2 regions of the Paenibacillus sp. FSL R5-0744 genome follow, and region 2 is predicted to be linked to the other one. Evidence: riboswitches for the same ligand, from Rfam matches in the RefSeq annotation. Region 2 holds a riboswitch; the other holds the start of a gene.
What was found. A riboswitch is a leader RNA that binds a small molecule or an ion and turns the genes downstream of it on or off. The one in region 2 is predicted to bind cyclic di-GMP.
Positions count from the first base shown of each region.

Region 1 (9,795 bases), 2.6 Mb from region 2:
TTGAGTCGCATCACGGAACCATTTCAGCTTCCAGTAAGTTGGGCGAAAGTACAACCTTTACCCTGAGACTTCCTGTCGAAAAACAGTAATTCCAAACACAATGTGTGATAGCGCCTCTGACAGCAGAGGTGCTTTTTGTTGAAACAAACACATTAATCTTGTTCATCGTGGAACATATCTCATTGTTTATGCTTGGGAGGCCATCAAATGATTTTATCTTTAGACCAAGGGACTACCAGTTCACGAGCCATAGTGTTCGATGAGGACGCTAGAATCGTCTCACAAGGGCAATATGAGGTTAAACAATCTTTCCCACACCCTGGCTGGGTGGAGCATGACCCAGAGCAAATTTGGGCGTCACAGCTTGCAGCTGCAAGAGATGCGATTACTCAGGGCGGGATAACGCCTCAGGAAATATATTCCATTGGAATTACAAATCAGAGGGAAACGGCCCTGATCTGGGATAGAGCAACAGGCAAGCCGATTTATCCTGCGATTGTGTGGCAGGACAGACGTACTGCAGAGCTGTGTGAAGAGATCAAGAGTAAGGGGTTAGAGGGACTCATTGCTAGCAAGACGGGACTCGTTGTGGATGCTTATTTTTCTGCAACAAAATTCTCCTGGATTCTTGATCATGTAGAAGGCGCACGAGAGCGGGCGAATAATGGCGAGCTACTAGCTGGGACAGTAGACAGCTGGCTAATCTGGAAGCTTACTGGCGGGGCTGTACATGCTACTGATGTAACTAATGCATCGCGTACGATGCTATATAATCTACATGAGCGCTGCTGGGACGAAGAGCTAATGGAGGAGCTTCATGTACCACGCTCCATCCTGCCAGAAGTGAGGATGTCCGGTAGTGAATTTGGAGCAGCAGACGCGCAGTGGTTCGGGACAGAAATACCTATTCACTCTGTATTGGGGGATCAACAAGCTGCTTTGTTTGGACATACTTGTCTTGAACCCGGCAGTGCCAAAAACACATATGGAACTGGATGCTTTATTCTGATGAATACAGGTACAGAAGCTGTAGTCTCCAGTCATGGGTTGTTGACCACTGTAGCTTGGGGAATGGGGGATGAACTCTATTATGCACTCGAGGGCAGTGTGTTTGTAGCCGGAGCGGCTGTACAATGGCTTCAGGAGGGGTTAGGACTCATAACGGAGCCGGCAGGCTCGGAAGACAAAGCGCGGGAAGTAGAGGACAGTGAAGGGGTTGTCGTCGTACCTGCTTTTACTGGACTAGGAGCCCCTTATTGGGATATGTATGCACGTGGAGCAGTCTTCGGTCTAACTAGAGGAACCACCTCGGGGCATTTGGTAAGAGCAACGTTAGAGTCATTAGCATTTCAGTCTAGAGATGTAATTGGGGCGATGGAAAAAGATGCAGGCATGCCATTGACCGGACTTCGTGTAGATGGTGGAGCGGTTCGTAATGATTTGCTGATGCAGTTCCAGTCTGATATCCTCGGTAGTGAAGTTACTCGAACTACATATGCGGAGACGACTGCGCTGGGAGCAGCACTTCTGGCTGGATTAACCTCAGGAGTCTGGACAAGAGAGCAGCTAGAAAGCTTTAACAAAGCTGAGAGGGTCTTTTCACCTGTAATGGGTATAGATGAGCGTGAACGACGTTACAACGCCTGGAAAGACGCTGTAGCGCGTACCATGGGCTGGGAAAAACATGAAAGATATCAGTGATCAGGGAGATGCATATGTCTATGTTTAATGGAACAGAATCTGATCTACCGAGTGGACTATCTAAGCCTGCACTCCGAGCACTTCATGGTGCTGGGTATACACAGATTCACCAAATCAGTAAGCTCACTGAGTCAGAGCTTCTGCAGCTCCATGGGATGGGACCAAAAGGGATTGATGTACTACGACGTGCGCTCACTGAAAAGGGGTTATCCTTTGCCAGCGAGTCCTAAAGAACAGATCAACCTAAAAAGCGGCAAGCTAAGGATAATCCTTGGCCTGCCGCTTTTTAGGTTGTAACGCTTAATATTCAATAACAAATGCAACGTTTTGCCATCCAGCGCCCACTGTCCAGAACAGAACTTTATCTCCGCGTTCGATCTTTCCTGTAGTAATAGCTTTGTGTAGAGCGATAAACGGGCTACTGGTTGAGGTGTACCCGAATTCATCACCTATGTAAACCGCAACCTCACGATCAATACCCACTTTTTCACAAACACCAATGATATTAGGCAGTGAAAGCTGTGAGAAACAGGCCGCTTTAATAGATTCAGGCGCTATGTTGTTATCAGATAGAAGTGTGCGAATCGATTCAGAAGCAGCATCTACGCAAATGGAATCATCAAATGGAATGAATTTCACATTGAATTCTCCAGCCGCTACGCCTTTTCTACCCAGATTAGCCAAGCCTTCAGCCGGGAACATGGAGTTGCCATAAACGCATGTGTCTGTTTGATAGACAGAATCAATGAAGCCTACCGCATTATCATCGCGCACAAGAAGGACTGCCGCAGCTGCATCACCGAAGTTAGCATAATAGACAGGATCATTCTTATCTGCATGAGGTGCTACATAATCGGATCCGATGACCAAAGCACGTTTAATTCTAGGATTGGCTTGCATTTGACGGCTCACCTGTTCTACGGAAGCAGTCATACCTGCACAGTTAGCGTTGCTATCTATACAAATTGTATGGGATGCGCCGTTAATTAAACGGTGAATCATTAAAGAGTTAGTAGGAAAGATATATTCAGGAGTTTGACTTGCATAGGCAATAAGATCGATATCAGCGCCAGTGAGACCATTTTTATCCAACACATTACTGGCAGCCTCAAAAGCCATCGTAAGAGAATTTTCTTCCTCATTCTTAATGCTATAGCGCGTATCACGACCTAAAGTGGTCAGTAGACCTCGGATATCAATACCCTTTTCGTCAAAATGCTTAATAAAAAAGTCGTTACCAACTTTATTACTAGGATGATAGATATCAATGTCTTGAATACGAATTCCGGTCATATGAATGAATCCTCCTGAAAAACTCTATAGTTTTTTTAGTTATAAGAAGAATTAAGCTGTAACGGTGGAAATGATCTCGATGTTATCTAGTCCTGCTTTACGACCCAGACGTGCAAGCTGCATTTTAAGAATTGGGTTATTCTCAAGGGTTAGATTTACTTTTACAAATCCATCATTCTTAAACATTACGAAGCAACCTTCCAAAAGAGGTACAACATCAGGTGCAGTTACGTTTAGCTTTCTGCAGTCGATTTGTAATTCATAGTCTGCTGGAGTTATAGGATTAATAGTTTGTTGATAAGCTTGGATAGATTTCAGACCATCTTCTTCAGAAAATGTTCCTTCCAGCTCAATATTGATCACTTTTTTAGTAGTGTCTGTCTTTAAAATAAACTGTCCCACGTTAACATCTCTCCCGATATTTTAATTTACTGAAAATAGTTACTTTATTTCTTCAATCGTTTCGAGAAGAATATTAAAAGCGGTGATGATTCTAGGTGCCCCTATAGCGGGTACTAAGTGTAATAAAATACCCTTGAGTTGTTCTACAGTAACACCCACACGAAGAGCCATGACATAATGAACACCCAATTGATCAAACTGACCCATCGAAATCAGGGCAGAGATAACTGCGATTTCCTTCCAGTCAGCTTCGATTGTGTTGCGTTGAAAAATATCGCCGTAGGCATTCCCCATAATAAATTCAGCCAAATCGGGGAAATGTTCTTTAATCGGAGCCAGTGCTTTAGCTCCGTAGTCTCCAGAGAGATTCGTGAAGTGGTTCAGACCACTGTTTACATTGTCTTTCATAAGTGACCTCCTAATTTAGGTTCAAAGTACGGTGAGCAGTCGGAGGGACCTCATCACGGTCTGTTAGCAGTTCAATGACGGCAACACGGTTGATGGCAACAGCGTCCTTGATGGCTGTTTCGAACTCCTCCGCTGTCTCACATTTGTAACCCTTAGCGCCTAGTGATTCTGCGAATTTCACAGCATCCATAGGGACTTCGTAGATAGTTCCGTCAATACGTCCTGTAGTTTTTTCCATACCTTTTAGAGCCATATCTAGCTGTTTATTATTCACAACAATGAATATGACAGGAATATCCTTGCAGACAGCAGCGTTAATCTCTGCGCCTAGCATCATAAAGCAGCCATCTCCTGTAATGCAGAAGATCGTTTCTTCTGGAGCAGCAACCTTTGCACCAATCGCCATTCCGATGGAATTACCCATGCAAGCAAAGTAAGCATCGAAAACAAAACTGCCCGGTTTCTTAACCTTGTACCATTTCGCAGCATGGAAACCGTGACTTCCATCATCAACAAAGACTGTGCTGTTATAAGGAATTAAATCACTCATCGTACTCAAGACCGATGCAAGTGAAAGGTTTGGTAAAATCGGAGGCTCTTCGGTATAATCGGAATTTGTCGGTGCTTCGCGTTTTGTGATGTTGTTCGTGTCAATATTATTGAGATAGTAAACTAGATTGTCCCGTAGATCTCCAGTCACTGGAATCGTTTTAGAGAACAATATTTTTCCGACAAAAGTCGGATCGCTATCAAACTGAATTAATGTTGCAGGATGATTTTCCCTTTTAAGATTACAAATAGTCATATCACTTAAACGTGACCCGAGAACGATAAATAGATCACTTTGATTCAGCAAGTCATCTCCATGGGTACAACCGCCTACTCCAATTGGACCGTGATAGAGTGGATGATCCCAAGCTATAGCCCCTTTACCACCTGGAGATGTAACTACAGGAATATTAAATGTTTCCGCTAATTGAATTAGCTCACTATGTGCTCCTGAGCGGTTAACGCCTTTACCCGCGATAATTATTGGATTCTTAGAGTTATTTATAGCATCAAGTACACGGTCGATATTAGCATGGCTAACCAGTGATTCGCGTTCAGGGATTACAATATTACATTCCTCTAGCAATTCCGTTTGTACATCAAAGGGAATACAAAGGTGAACTGGACCACGATTACCGCTCAAAGCAATGGATATGGCATGATTAAAGATTGTGTTAAAGTGATCTCCACGTTCAATAAGCTTGCTATATAAGGTGGCAGGTCTAAACATATCAGCTAAATCAGCTAGAAAAGAAGTAGAGTCCTGACATTGGGGAATTCCAAGCTCTTTAATAGATTGATGGCCAGTAATAAATAGGACAGGTAGGTTGTTAGCCTTAGCATGTGCTGCTGCAGTTAATAGGTTTGTTCCACCAGGACCTGAAGTACCAAAAGCTACACCTAGTTTTCCAGTTTTAAGCGCATACCCGGCTGCTTCGAAGCCGGAACTGGACTCATGTCTCCCAGGAATAAATTCAATACCGTAATCTACCATTTTAAGAACAATAGGGCAAATGGATTTCCCAATAATACCAAAGGAATGGGTAACACCTAGGTTCCGTAGTGCTTCCGACATGTAATCTGCGACTGTCTTCAAAAAATACACCTCACAAGTTGATTGTTATTTTAAAATCAAACATTAGAAAACCTGTGCTCTGAATTAGGGCACAGGTTGGTGGCATAAATCGCCATAGAGACTGAACAATTGTTCAGTCGTCTTGGTTTTCTGCAACCTGGCAGTCATGGCCTCTGATTAAAAATGAGGCTGTAGATCCATGGTTTTGCGTCATCCTCTTTCGAAGATTTTGCCAATATTAATTTTAAAATTTATAAGAAGAATTTTCCTTTACAATATATTCCTAGAGTACCTTTGTCAATATATTTTCGCAAATTAACTCGAATTTTGACGAAAGTCTTGTCCAACCTATGAAATAATAGATATAAAAAAACTCCCCCTAAGTCAAAACTTAGGAGGAGTTTTTGGACTTGTTTATATATTTTTGCAAGTGACTTAAAACTTGAAAATATGGATAGTCTTCTGTAGATTAAACACAGCCTGTGTCATTTTCTCAGTTTCTTCAGCAACGGACTGCAGGGCATTAATTTGTTCATTCATAGCGGCGGATACTTCCTCGGTGCCGGCAGCGGTTTGCTGTGTGATTGCAGAGATATTCTCTATTGCACTTGAGATTTTCAAGGCACTTTCCAACATCAGATCACTTTCAGCAGAGAAGGAAGAGATTTGCTCGGTAATATACTGCACACTTTGCACAATTTGAGCAAAGATATGAGCAGATTGAGTGATCATCTCATTCTGTACCTGTACGACTTCTTCGTTGATAGCGATATTGTCAATCGCTTGTTTGATATCAGTTTCGATGCTCCGAACTAAGCCAAAGACTTCCTTCGTTGAAGCTGTTGATTCCTCGGCAAGTTTACGAACCTCCTGTGCGACTACAGCAAATCCTCGACCATGCTCTCCGGCGCGTGCTGCTTCGATGGAGGCATTCAGCGATAAGAGGTTGGTCTGCTCAGCGATCTCTGTGATGGTTTTTGTAATCATCGTAATTCCGCGAGCATTATGAGACAGGGCTTCGATAGTATCAGCTACTTTTTGAGTAGCCTGGATGTTTTTGCGCATGCCTTCAGCTTGAGTATCAACGGACTGCCGTCCTTGTTCAACTAGTTCTAATGTATGTATTGAACGTCTGTTCATTTCTTTCGTAGAGTTCGTATAATTGGATACTTTATTCTCAATATCTTTAATAGATTCTGTCATTTCAGCGATATCCGTAGATATTTCATTTGCACCAAGAGCTAGCTCGTTAGACGAAGAGGCTACCTGTGCCATGACAATTTTCAAATTCTGATTCTTATCTTCGATTCCACGGCTTGCATCCATAACTTGACGAGTGATTTGTGATGCTTCTGTCAAAATCTTCTTGAGCTTGTCAATCATAGTATTAAAGGAACGACTTACGTCCCCCATAGACCCGTTCTCATCGGCTCTACTAGTAAAATCCCCTTTTGAAATACTATGAGATACATTCGCGATGTCATCAAAAGAAGATGTAAGCGTTCTCTCGATAAAGCGGGCCACGGGGAAAGTTAGAGCAGCAAGAACTACGATTAGAACAATACCCAAAATAATGTTGCCTAAGATCATAAAAGTAACTAAAACAGGAATGGCAAATAGTGCGGCAACGAGGTAACATCCGGCAACAATTCTTTGTTTTAACGGAAGTTTATGCATCCAGTTCATTGGTATAATGTCCTCCTTATTAATATTATGTATTGGTGTTATTATATGGGATTTAAAGGTGATTGGTCTATAGTAAGAACTGACATAAATCTTCTTTTCGGAGTAGTTCTTTAGATTTCGTGTCAAAAATCCTCATAAATAGCGGAAATTTTTGCGATAGCAGACTTTACCATCTCTAAAAGTTCTTGCGGTGAAAGTACAATAACCGAGGGACTAAAAGAAAGGATTATCCGGCAGGCCGACTCGATCGTATTAAATTCGGCATCTACGTTCACCCACTCTGCATTGCTTGTTGGCTCTATCAATTGGACAGTGACGAATCTTTCTCGCTGTAATTCTTTTAAGACAGATGTTCTAACCCTTAGCTTTACTTGATACTTTGGCAGTGCTGCTTTAAAGGCCGTGGTGGACTCTTCCCAGTACTGTTTTAAATCAAAGGCATCAGGTCTTTTAAACCACTCATGAGTCTCCTCAACGTTAACTAATCTGGACACACGAAAGGTCCGTAGTTCATCTTTGCTTTTGGCTACGACATACCATACACCGCGTTTTGCAACTAACCCAAGAGGTTCAATGAAACGGACCGTTGTCTCGTTGCTCCGGAGATAAGTGATTTTTACTTTGCGATCCTCCCAAAGTGCTCTCTGCAGTACAGAAAGGAACGGATAAGTCTCATCCGAAGGATGCCAACTGGCGCCATCAATATGAATACGCTCGCTTAGGTAATTTGCTGGGTTACTAAGTCGATGTGAGGATGCAGCCTCTAGTTTGAGAACAGCGGAAGAGTAGTCGTCTTGTATCCCCAGATCCTTCATTATAGATGCGTCAGCGGACAGAAGCAGTGAACCAATCTCTTGTGGCTTCATTCCCGTTAGGGAGGTTCGGTACCCTTCAGTAAGCATCCAGCCTCCTTCACGACCACGTTCAGCTAAAATGGGTATTCCTGAAGCGCTTAATGCTTCCATATCACGAAACACAGTTCGTTCTGATACCTCGAGTGTTTGGGCCAATTCTCTAGAAGTCATTTTTCCACGATTTTGCAACAGAAGTAATATTGATAACAAACGGTCGGCTCTCATTAGGCTATTGTACCTCCTCGAATTATTGATTAGACGATCACCATTAATCATTTCTAAATTATGATTATATTATATATGTCAGTTGATGTCATATATACGGGTTATACTTATAAAACGTAAGGAATATTCACAGAATATTGAAATCCGAACTCATGTGGAAAGGGTTGAGGGCTATGACATTGAAAGGGAAAGTCGCATTGGTTACCGGGAGCAGCAGAGGTGCTGGGAGGGGGATCGCTTTAGAATTAGCGAGAAGAGGAGCTTTTGTCTATATTACAGGGAGGACCACAGATGTATCCGTCACAGAACATATTAAGGGGAGTATAGATAGCGTACTTAGAGAAATAAAAGAGAGTGGAGGTTCTGGTGCGGTAATACGATGTGACCATACGAAGGATCAAGAAACAGAAGCAGTGATCCGCCAGATCGCTGAAGAGCAAGGTCGGCTCGATATCTTAGTTAACAACGTATGGGGAGGCAATGATTTAGCTATCGAGCAGAAGCCTTTTTGGGAGCTGCCTACAGCTCATTGGGACAATATGTTTAATGCCGGTGTGAGAGCACAGATGATCACAAATTATTACGCAATTCCCTTGATGCGCAAGGCAAAAACTGGTGGTCTAATTATCCATACAACCTTCTGGGATCATTATAAATATTTAGGCAACTTTTATTATGATCTTTCTAAAAATGCACTTTTACGTATGGCTTTCGGATTGTCGAAGGAGTTAAAGGATGATGGCATTGCGGTTATGCCACTTTCACCTGGATGGATGAGAACAGAAGCGGTTCTAGAAGCCATGAATACAGATGAGGAACATTGGCAAGAAGTTGAGGAACTGAAAATGAGTGAATCGACGACATATATTGGTCGAGCAGTGACTGCACTAGCCGCTGATCCAGAGGTTATGTCTATGTCCGGTGAGCCGCAGCTGGTTGGAAAGCTTGCTGAAAAGTATGGTTTTACTGATATTGATGGAAGGATAATCCCTTCGTTCATAATATAGGAAGAAAGAGATTCGTAAAATATAAGAAAGGCCACTCCAGTACATTCTGGAATGGCCTTTCTAAATTATAGATTAAAGAAGGATGATTTCTTCAGCGGTGTTAATTTCTGGTAAACCAGCGAGTTTCACAAGGACTTGCTTAGGAACGGCTTTGTCAACGGTCAGCAGCATGATTGCAGCGCCCCCAACAATTTTACGTCCCACTTGCATGGAAGCGATGTTTACATCGTTCTCACCAAGCAATGTACCCACGAGTCCGATAATCCCTACTTTGTCGTTATGGGATACAAAGATTTGATGACCTTCAGGAGCAATATCAACTGGGAACTTATTCACTTGAACAATCCGTTCTCCATAACCTTGCAGCAGGGTGCCGGCCACAAGATACTCTTGGTCACGATCAGCTTTTAGAGTAACAGTAATCAGATTGGTAAAGCCTTTAGTTTTAGAAGCTTTAGTTATTACTACGTTCACGTCGCGTGTTTTTGCTAAATGCATGGAGTTTACGATATTAACGTCCTCTGCAAAGTGGCGGGAGAGCACACCTTTTACAATGTAGCGGGTTAGTGGTTGGGTATCTACATCCGAAAGATCA
Region 1 covers NZ_CP150228.1:4,779,214-4,789,008, reverse strand. Annotated here, with positions in the region: gene MKY19_RS21220 (ATP-binding protein) at 1-89, shown strand, start outside; gene glpK (glycerol kinase GlpK) at 208-1,701, shown strand; gene MKY19_RS21210 (DNA-binding protein) at 1,716-1,931, shown strand; gene MKY19_RS21205 (3-oxoacyl-[acyl-carrier-protein] synthase III C-terminal domain-containing protein) at 2,002-2,994, opposite strand; gene MKY19_RS21200 (hypothetical protein) at 3,046-3,396, opposite strand; gene MKY19_RS21195 (carboxymuconolactone decarboxylase family protein) at 3,436-3,804, opposite strand; gene MKY19_RS21190 (thiamine pyrophosphate-binding protein) at 3,815-5,458, opposite strand; cyclic di-GMP riboswitch class I at 5,577-5,672, opposite strand; gene MKY19_RS21185 (HAMP domain-containing methyl-accepting chemotaxis protein) at 5,864-7,114, opposite strand; gene MKY19_RS21180 (YafY family protein) at 7,237-8,193, opposite strand; gene MKY19_RS21175 (SDR family NAD(P)-dependent oxidoreductase) at 8,367-9,200, shown strand; gene serA (phosphoglycerate dehydrogenase) at 9,273-9,795, opposite strand, start outside.
Region 1: another riboswitch for cyclic di-GMP. It lies ahead of MKY19_RS21190 (thiamine pyrophosphate-binding protein); the one in region 2 lies ahead of MKY19_RS02425 (choice-of-anchor A family protein).

Region 2 (9,795 bases):
AAGAGCAAGTAAGAGCAAGTAAGAGCAAGTAAGACAGTTAACCTTACAAAGTGAACTGGAAAGTTAATTTGTCGAGCCGGAAGTTTTGGGCGCTGCTGGCCGTTACCGGCGTAACCTCTCATCATAAAATAAAGTAATACGAGCGAGGGGGAGTTTCCTGATGGATGCTTATTGCAGCTGCTTGCGCTACATGAATAGAAGAGTGCGGATTCTGACTAAAGATGGTAGACAGCACGTAGGCGTAATTACAAATGTGGACAGAAATAATGTTTACTTAAGAACGGAACATAACGGATCTGTGCACACTTCAGCTTTTTTTGGTAATCCTTTTGCTACAAATGACATCTTAACCTTGAGTTTGTTCACTCTGCTGGCTATAGCCCTTATTTAAAAAATCATAAAACCGGGAAAAACCGCCCACTGGCTTCGGCTGGTGGGTATTTTTTTGTTTTTTACGAAATGTCGGATCCCGCAACAGGCCTACTATTTTCGTTTCTTTTTTACCCAAGCACCGATACAAATCCCGCATATCTTAGTTTTGTATCCAATTAAAAAGGAGGAATTGACAAATGGGCGAAGTACGTGGAGAACGTTGTTGCGGCGTTGGTGAACGTGAACGTGAACGTGAACCTGAACGTTTTGTTGGTGGAGCCTTTACATCCACAGGGGCAATCTTAGTGCTCTTTATCCTACTGGTCATCATTACAAAAGCTTGTATATTTTAAATTGTATTCAATTACAAAGGAGGAGTTAAAATGGGCGAATTCGCAGGAGGATATGGTGGCTTTACTTCTACCGCCGCAATTCTGGTTCTGTTTATCTTGTTGGTAATCATCTCTAAGACTTTGTTTATTTAAGTTTCAAACCTCCCAATATAGCTGCACCTTATTAAATCCGCCAGTACTCATGCTGGTGGATTTTTTTCATACATAATCAAAGACGCACCCTGTCAACCTTAAGTGGTAGTCGAGTATCCCAAATGGATTATGTTGAAATTATGCGGAAGTACCGTACCCTGCCAGTAATGGTGGGGTATTTCTTTGCGTTCAGGCAAATTTTTTTATCAGTGATATAGAGTTCATACACATAACGTTACATCCGTCTAACCTTTACTCAAGTAAAATGGCGGAATGACCCAGTCTCTCTTGTGTGATATTTGGGTGTACACCGAAGACGAGATTCGCCCCGAAGACTATACATCAATCATACGTGCAGGCAGGTTGCAGTGCTTACCTTTAGGTAAGTACGTGAACTAAAAGTGCATACTTACGCGATGGCATAGTGGGAGGTATACTCAAGTCCTAAATCTGATTCAAACATGGAGGATACACCAATGAAAACACTTATTGTCGTCACGCACCCAAACATCGAAACATCCGTCGTTAATAAACGCTGGATCGAAGAACTCCGTAAATATCCAGACAAATATACGGTGCACGAGCTGTACAAAGCCTATCCCGATGAAAAAATCAACGTGGAAAAGGAACAACAGCTGATTGAAGCGCATGATAAGCTCGTCTTACAATTCCCTGTCTACTGGTTTAGTAGTCCACCTCTGCTTAAAAAGTGGTTGGACGAAGTATTTACTTACGGATGGGCATATGGTTCGAAGAGTGATAAATTAAGAAATCGAAAAATCGCATTAGCTGTAACTGCCGGAGGAAGTGAAAAAGACTTTAGTGAAGAAGGTAAACTCGGCTACGGGCTTGACCGTATTTTATCTCCCTTTGACACGACTTTTTTGTACTGCAACGCTGATTATCGTTCCTTCTATGCCATTTATGGCACGGAATCTGAGACGGTAGGAAGTACGGATTACTTGAAGAAATTGGATGTCAGTTCGCAAGGCTATGTTGAATTTATCGAAAATATGTAATTAGAATTGAAACAAAAAGCAGCATTTTCATTAATGGAAATGCTGCTTTTGTCATAAGTTGTCGTTAAATCGTAAAAGGTATGGTTATCTCTTGCGCGGCTGGAACGAAGTTTTTCTCTCCCCAAGTGCACATCATATCCAGCACCGGAATAAGCGATTGGCCCTTCTCGGTCAAGGAATACTCAACTTTAGGGGGGATCTGGGGGAATTCCTCGCGCCTGACGAGACAGTCGGCTTCCAGTTCTTTCAACATAACGCTTAACGTCTTAAAAGGTATTGTGCCGATACCCCGTTGCAGTTCATTGAACCGCACGATCTTGTTTTCAGAGAGATAGTAGAGAATAGTCATTTTATATTTACCACTAATGATAGACAAGGTGTAGCCAAAGCTAGTGTCCTTCTGCTGAATGCCAGGTGGTATACAGATTTCATCACTCATGGGCTATTACCCTCCTTCAGAAAATATTCAACGAAAAGGCAAACGCCTGTTGTCGCTCCGTACTCAGGTCCCGACTTTATTATGTTTTACAACCTGCTATCAAGTCATCCTGTGAGAACGAATTCACTATATCATTTTGAAACAATTTGTTCAAAGCACTCGTGGCTAACTATCAAGCGGATAGCCTAAGCGACGAATTGAAGTTTTTTAATGTAATTTTCATGTGAGCATCATCTTATTTTCAGGTTCAAGGTATATATTGAAGTCACCAAACACCCCCCAGTGTTTTGTGGTATAAATCTCTCAGGTCTTGCCAACTCCCATGGTAAGGCCTATTTTTTTGTTCGCTAATTAAATGGGGGAGGGGGGGCAACTTCTTCGCTACTTCACTTAATCTGATATTGCTCTTCATAGCTCTTAAAAGATGAAATATCCAGACCGAGATATCTGCGCATATGAATGGCAGCTTGGGCAGCGACAATGTCGTTTAACAGCAGCATTCGTTCATGGTATCCACGACATATAAATTTGGCTTCTATCCCCGTGTTAAGTTTGTTCTGCTCATAAACCTTGATTCCCCGTTTTCTCATCTCTGAACGAATATCTCTTAGATCTGTTGTAGCAACTGCTGCGGCTGTTTCAAGAACCTCCAGATAGGGGGTGGGTGTTCGTAAATGTGCAGATAGAATGGCGGAGTCCCGTTCGAAAGCTGATAAAATCATCGGAAGCAATAAATAAGATTTCACCAGCATGTTGTCCCTGCTTTCAGCTCTATTCATGAATCTCATCACCTCTAATGGGAACGTATATTCGTATTCTACCCCGATATTCCAAAAATAATCAATGGTATTTCTAAACAGCTAGTCCAATGTGATTGAATTCACAACTAAATTAGAAGGAATAAAATATATTAAAATTGTAATAATAAAAAATAATGCTTCAGACTTATATAAAGGGAGAATTAGGATGAATGAGGAAGGAAGTCTCCGCCGTGGAATGGTATTTGGTTTGATTCTAAGTATTCCATTATGGATATCGATATTAGGCTATATAAAGTTACTTTATAATTGAAGGAAAACCTTTGTGTGAAGCGCCTTTAGGCGCTTTTTTTGTGCTTGCTTACACGTATGAATATCAAAAGGAATTGATTGACAATTGTGGGGATGGAGCGCTAAACTATTATTAGTTCAAAAGTATTAAAAGTCATAGACTATTATTTAATAGGATGCTTAAAATGCTAGTTCTAATCTGCAAGTCAATACATATATTATCATGATAATAGCAAACCGCCTGAAAGGGTGGGACGCAAAGTCCAGGAGTCTAAAGTGTCTTAAATGCGCTATGACCGTCCGACTGCCATGAGAAGGGAATTCCACTTCTTTTTTGGCGGTCTTTTTTGTTGTTAGGTCTTTTAGAGTTTCTGGTAATTATTCTGATTAAATATAAATCATAGATTTAGGAGGTGTGCTTTTTGAAAAGAAGAATGAAACCGCTGCTAGCACTAATATTAGCGGGGATTTTGATAGTAGGTAGTGGTCTTTCCTCTTTGGGAGCCGGGACTGTTAATGCTAGTTCTACTACACTCGGGATTGCTGGAAACTACAATGTGTTTATCCTAGGGGATGTTACAACCTTTTCGGATACGGAGGGAAGATTTGCTGCTGGAGGTAATGTTACTTTAACCAACTACAGCGTTGGTGATAGGCTAAGTGCTGCTGAGATCTCCTTCACTGACACACTTGTTGTTGGAGGGAATCTTACTTTCAACAATGGCTCTGTTTACGGGAATATCGTGCATGGGGGAAGCTTTGCAGGTAATGTAACGATTAATAGCGGAGGAACCAGAACTACGGGAAACCCGATTGACTTTGCGGCCGTAGGCCAGTCTTTGAAGGATAAATCAGCTGAACTAGCAGCAATAGAAGCCAATGGAACAACAAAGTATGAATATGGCGGTCTTACATTGACAGGCACAGACCCTGTGGTCAATGTTTTTAATGTTTTAGGAGATAACGTCTCTACTAATCACGGATTCACAATTAATGTTCCTTCCGGATCTACTGCAATTATTAACATTGATGGTTCAAGCGTAAAAATGAAAAATTTCGCATTCCTACCTAATGGCGCATTGAACAGCAAGAAAATTTTGTTTAACTTTAGTCAAGCTACATATCTTGATATGGTAGGAATAAATGTAATGGGGAGTGTGCTTGCTCCCTACGCTGATGTTGATTTTATTAATGGTCAGGTTAACGGAACATTCGTGGCGGCTTCGCTCACTGGTACTGGTGGTGGTGAATTTCACCACCATCCATACGATGGTGATGATCCAGGAACGACGCCAACACCGACACCAACCGTAACACCAACACCGACACCAACCGTGACGCCAACACCAACGCCGACCGTGACACCAACACCAACGCCGACCGTGACACCAACACCAACGCCGACCGTGACACCAACACCGACACCAACCGTGACGCCAACACCAACGCCGACCGTGACGCCAACACCAACGCCGACCGTGACGCCAACACCAACGCCGACCGTGACGCCAACACCAACGCCGATCGTGACACCAACACCAACGCCGACCGTGACGCCAACACCAACGCCGACCGTGACGCCAACACCAACGCCGACCGTGACACCAACACCAACGCCGACCGTGACACCAACACCAACGCCGATCGTGACACCAACGCCAACGCCGATCGTGACACCAACGCCGACACCGTCGCCGGAAGTAACGCCAACACCGTCGCCGGAAGTAACGCCAACACCGACACCGTCGTCGGAAGTGACGCCAACACCGACACCGTCGTCGGAAGTGACGCCAACACCGACACCGTCGTCGGAAGTGACGCCAACACCGACACCGTCGTCGGAAGTAACACCAACACCGACACCGTCGTCAGAAGTAACGCCAACACCGACATCGTCGTCGGAAGTAACACCGACACCGTCGTCAGAAGTAACACCGACACCGTCGTCAGAAGTAACACCGACACCGTCGTCAGAAGTAACGCCAACACCGACGCCAACGCCGGAGCCTCCTGTGTTCCCGACACCAACACCATCATTTGTAATTGGTACTATCGTTGTTAATGATGATCCTGTGCCGCTGGGTCCTGTAGCTTCGTCGACTCCAGTACCAGTACCAACGCCAACACCGTCGAGCAACACAGAGGTACTTGTTGATGATGAGGAGATTCCATTAGCACCAGTACCGACAGTAATACCAACGCCGTCACCAAAGGATATTGCTGTAGTGGATGATACAATCCCGCTAGGTAATCCACCTGTGGATGAACTTCCAAAAACGGGAGAATCAAGTTCAGTCCCTTATTATGTAACTGGTCTAGGTTTTGCACTTATTGGATTGCTAATGAGAAATAGATTCTCGAGCAAGAAATAATAAACGGTGATTGTAGCTTGAACACAAGCTATGCCGAAGAATAGTAAGCCGCTTTCGGGACATATTCCGAGGGCGGTTTTCTTTTGTTATGATTGTTATATTTTGGCGCATTCTAAGTAGATGTTATACTGATTTACAACGGATATGAGGAAAGGACGGGGAAGATGAATTGGTATGGTTCTTCATTAGCGCTGTCATCGTCATAGGAGCTCTGATCTATGCGGGCTTTTTCTTTTATGGAATTGCTATTAAACGAGCACCGAAGGAATTCCTGAGTAATAATCGTGATCTGAAGGTTGATCCCCCGGTTGCCGGGGCTTCTTGGGGTGAGGGGAAGAATTGGATCTCCAGTCAGAGCTTTGAGAATGTGGAGATTACATCTGAGGACGGGCTACAACTAAGAGGGTACTTGCTCCTTTCGGATCGTGCTGAAGGTCGTACGGCGATTCTAGCTCATGGTTATTCTGGAAAAGGGAAGGATATGGGGGCGTACGCCAAAATCTATTACGAGAGAATGGGCTTTAATATCCTGATTCCCGATGCCAGGGGACATGGGGAAAGCGCTGGGAATTATATTGGTTTTGGATGGCATGAGCGCAAGGATTATTTGCAGTGGATTGAATATATAATAGAAAAGACTGGGCCCAGTGCTCAAGTTGTGCTTCATGGGGTCTCTATGGGTGGTGCTACAGTGCTAATGACCTCAGGTGAAAATCTCCCGCCGCAGGTCAAAGCTATTATCTCGGACTGTGCTTACAGCTCAGTTAAAGCACAATTAGCCTACCAACTACGGCGTATGTATCGCTTGCCAAGTTTCCCTTTTATTCAAAGTGCGAGTCTAATTACTCGTTTGAAAGCAGGGTATGGTTTTAGTGAAGCATCTGCCTTGAAACAGGTGCGGAAGGCGAAGGTGCCGATTCTATTTATTCATGGGGATGCAGATAACTTTGTACCGTATAGTATGATGAATGAATTGTATGAGGCATGTCAGAGTCCCAAAGAGAAGTTCGTAGTGCCGCAAGCAGGGCATGGGTTAGCTTATGACATGGATAAGACGGGGTATATAAACGTAGTAACAGCTTTTGTGAATCAGTATGTAAATTAGATGCCCTGAACGTAGACAGCGCCCGATATCCGCTAGGTAGCGGTTATCGGGCGCCTATATTTTTCCACACATGGCATGTGTCCTTATGTAAGGTTCGTACAGCCATGCTTTTTCGTTATATTCATCCCCCGCCGTTCGTGAGTAACGGGTGTCTTAATTCCTTGTTATTTCCAGCAGCCGTGTGGCGAGAATAATCCTTCCAATACGACAAAAGCCCTACCTCTCTTTTGCCCTTGCGGCTCCATTGACCGCGCCAGTGTGAATCGGAATGCTATATTTCGAATTTAGTCTCATAAAAAGGAAAGTTTCTGCAAGAAAACATGAAGCCTCTGTGTCCAAATTGCCGAAGTGTAAAATAGTCGGCCTGACATCTTCTTGATGGGGATATTCAATATATCGAAAAACAAATACGATATAAATATAACACAGTATTGTTTAAAAGGCAAATATAATAATGAATTCCAAGATAAGGGTTGTTTGATTTAGAAGGGGAACAAGCAGAGCGAGAGAAAGCGTTTGATTTGAATATATCGTATGCTGGATTATTTGTGGATTAATTCGGAAAAGCTAGAAAGCCAGAGTAAATGGGGCTGTGGGGGTTATTTTGCGTGCCTATTTTGTGAACTGGTCTCTAAAACTTACATTAAACCCCAACATTGATTGAAGGATTGAGGGTAGACCGTTATAATTAATAAGTCTGGATTTTAATTAAAAAATAAGGGAGATTTTTATGAAACGCGCAGATGTGTGGTTGATTTCCATCGTGTTGATTGCTGCGCTCGCTTTTCTCGCACCGAGATGGTTTTCGGACAATGATGATAAAGGTGGGGCCGGTAAAAATCTCGTAGCCAATGTAACGGTGGACGGCGAGTTATTTAAAACGGTAAAGCTTACAAAAGAAGAACAAACCATTGAGGTTCGTACCGAACGTGGCTATAACCTCTTGAAGGTGCATGATTACGGGATTGAAATGTACGATGCCGACTGCCCGGATCAAGTATGCCTAGGTTTTGGTTTTATTACCCTGCCCAAACAGACGATTGTCTGTCTACCGCATAGAGTATTAGTGGAAATCACAAGTGCGTCGGGGGAGGATGATATAGATGCCTATGTCCAGTAGTGAATCTGCAACAGCTTTAAAAAGAACGGTAATTATTGCGATTTTCGCCGCAGTGGCAGTAGTGCTTAGTCTAATAGAAGCGCAGATTCCGTTGTCAGGAATGGGACTGGTGCCGGGTGCTAAACTAGGATTAGCTAACATTATGATTTTGACTTGTATTTACTTTTTACGTGGACGGGACGCATTCCTGCTTGTCATCCTCAAAACGTTGCTTACTGCATTTTTGCTAGGTACTTTTTCAAGCTTACTATTCAGTTTATTTGGTTCGCTGTTTAGCTTTGTTGTAATGTTCGTGTTAATGCTGATTAGTGGCAAAGGCAAGAGTATAAGCTTGATCGGCATTAGTATAGCTGGTGGGATTGCACATAATATCGGTCAGCTGCTGGCAGCTTCTATGGTATTCTCATCCCTTAGTATTTTTTATTATCTTCCCATGCTGCTAATCACTGGAGTAGTAACAGGAATTGCCGTGGGCTATGCAGTCCGTTATTTGGTGGCTTCATTGTCAAAAATATCGTTGTTTGAAGAGTTTTTGGACTGATTAGTCACATCAGCGGAAGGATGACTAACATGAATGAATCATATGAAGGTCAAGAATTAGAGGGAGAAGGACAAGCTATCATCTCTCTGGATGGGGTATCGTTTGGTTATGATCCTGAGCATCCGATTCTTCAAAATATAACGTTATCTATTTCTCAGGGACAATGGGTTAGCTTGGTTGGTCCCAATGGCTGCGGGAAGTCTACGCTAGTTAAGCTACTAAATGCTTTGCTGCCTAAGAGTGCTGGCGAGATTGTGGTTAGTGGTATGCAACTGAGTGAGGAAACGATCGGAAGCATTCGGCAATGCATCGGTATGGTGTTCCAAAATCCAGATAATCAGTTTATTGGAGCCACTGTAGAGGAAGATATCTTATTCGGCCTGGAAGGGCTTTGTTTGTCGTACGCAGAGATGGCTGAGCGGCTACACTCTTATACGACGAGGCTGGGAATAAATCATCTGCTGTCCAAACACCCAGGTGAGCTGTCTGGAGGCCAAAAGCAGCGTGTCGCTATCGCCTCCATTCTTGCTATGGAACCAGGCATCGTCATTTTTGACGAGGCCTCTTCTATGTTGGATGAAGGAAGCAGAAATGATCTTCTTGGTATTTTGCAAGATATGCGAGCGGAAGGAAAGTATACGATCCTTATGATTACGCATGATGCAGATGAGATTTTGGCATCGGATCGGGTGCTTGCGCTGCATGGAGGTGGTTTAGCTGCTGATGTTACACCGGCGGAGCTGTTCTGGGACGAGGAGCTTCTGCAAAAATGCCATCTGTGTGAGCCGTATCCTTGGCGTCTTGCACGCGAGCTGCAGAATCAGGGCATCCATGTGGATGTTCCCGCCAGTGAAAAGGAGCTTATAGACACGTTATGGCCATAGAATTACAGCAAGTAAGTTATTCCTATGCTGACCGAAGCCTATGGAAGCTGACAGCGCTCCGCGACATTAACCTCAGTGTTCCAACAGGCTCTATGGTTGGTATTGCTGGGGCGACAGGCTCTGGTAAATCGACACTGCTGCAGTTGTTTAACGGGATACTGAAACCAACGGAGGGGACGGTAAAAGTACTTGATGTAACCATCCAGGCGGGGGAGAAATCACCTAAGCTGATGCCGCTGCGCCGTAGAGTCGGATTGGTATTTCAATTTCCAGAGCAGCAAATGTTTGAAGATACGGTCGAAAAGGATCTTATCTTCGGTCCTCTTAACTTTGGCATGAGCCTCGAAGAGGCAAAGGCACGCGCAAGACAGGCCATGTTGGATATGGGGCTGGATCTGGCGCTGCTAGA
Region 2 covers NZ_CP150228.1:537,266-547,060, forward strand. Annotated here, with positions in the region: gene MKY19_RS02390 (N-acetylmuramoyl-L-alanine amidase) at 1-32, shown strand, start outside; gene MKY19_RS02395 (hypothetical protein) at 161-391, shown strand; gene MKY19_RS02400 (hypothetical protein) at 570-725, shown strand; gene MKY19_RS02405 (sporulation protein YjcZ) at 756-857, shown strand; gene MKY19_RS02410 (NAD(P)H-dependent oxidoreductase) at 1,334-1,876, shown strand; gene MKY19_RS02415 (helix-turn-helix domain-containing protein) at 1,941-2,315, opposite strand; gene MKY19_RS02420 (hypothetical protein) at 2,702-3,094, opposite strand; cyclic di-GMP riboswitch class I at 3,586-3,676, shown strand; gene MKY19_RS02425 (choice-of-anchor A family protein) at 3,787-5,736, shown strand; gene MKY19_RS02430 (alpha/beta hydrolase) at 5,906-6,841, shown strand; gene MKY19_RS02435 (NusG domain II-containing protein) at 7,572-7,961, shown strand; gene MKY19_RS02440 (Gx transporter family protein) at 7,945-8,502, shown strand; gene MKY19_RS02445 (ATP-binding cassette domain-containing protein) at 8,532-9,386, shown strand; gene MKY19_RS02450 (ATP-binding cassette domain-containing protein) at 9,377-9,795, shown strand, end outside.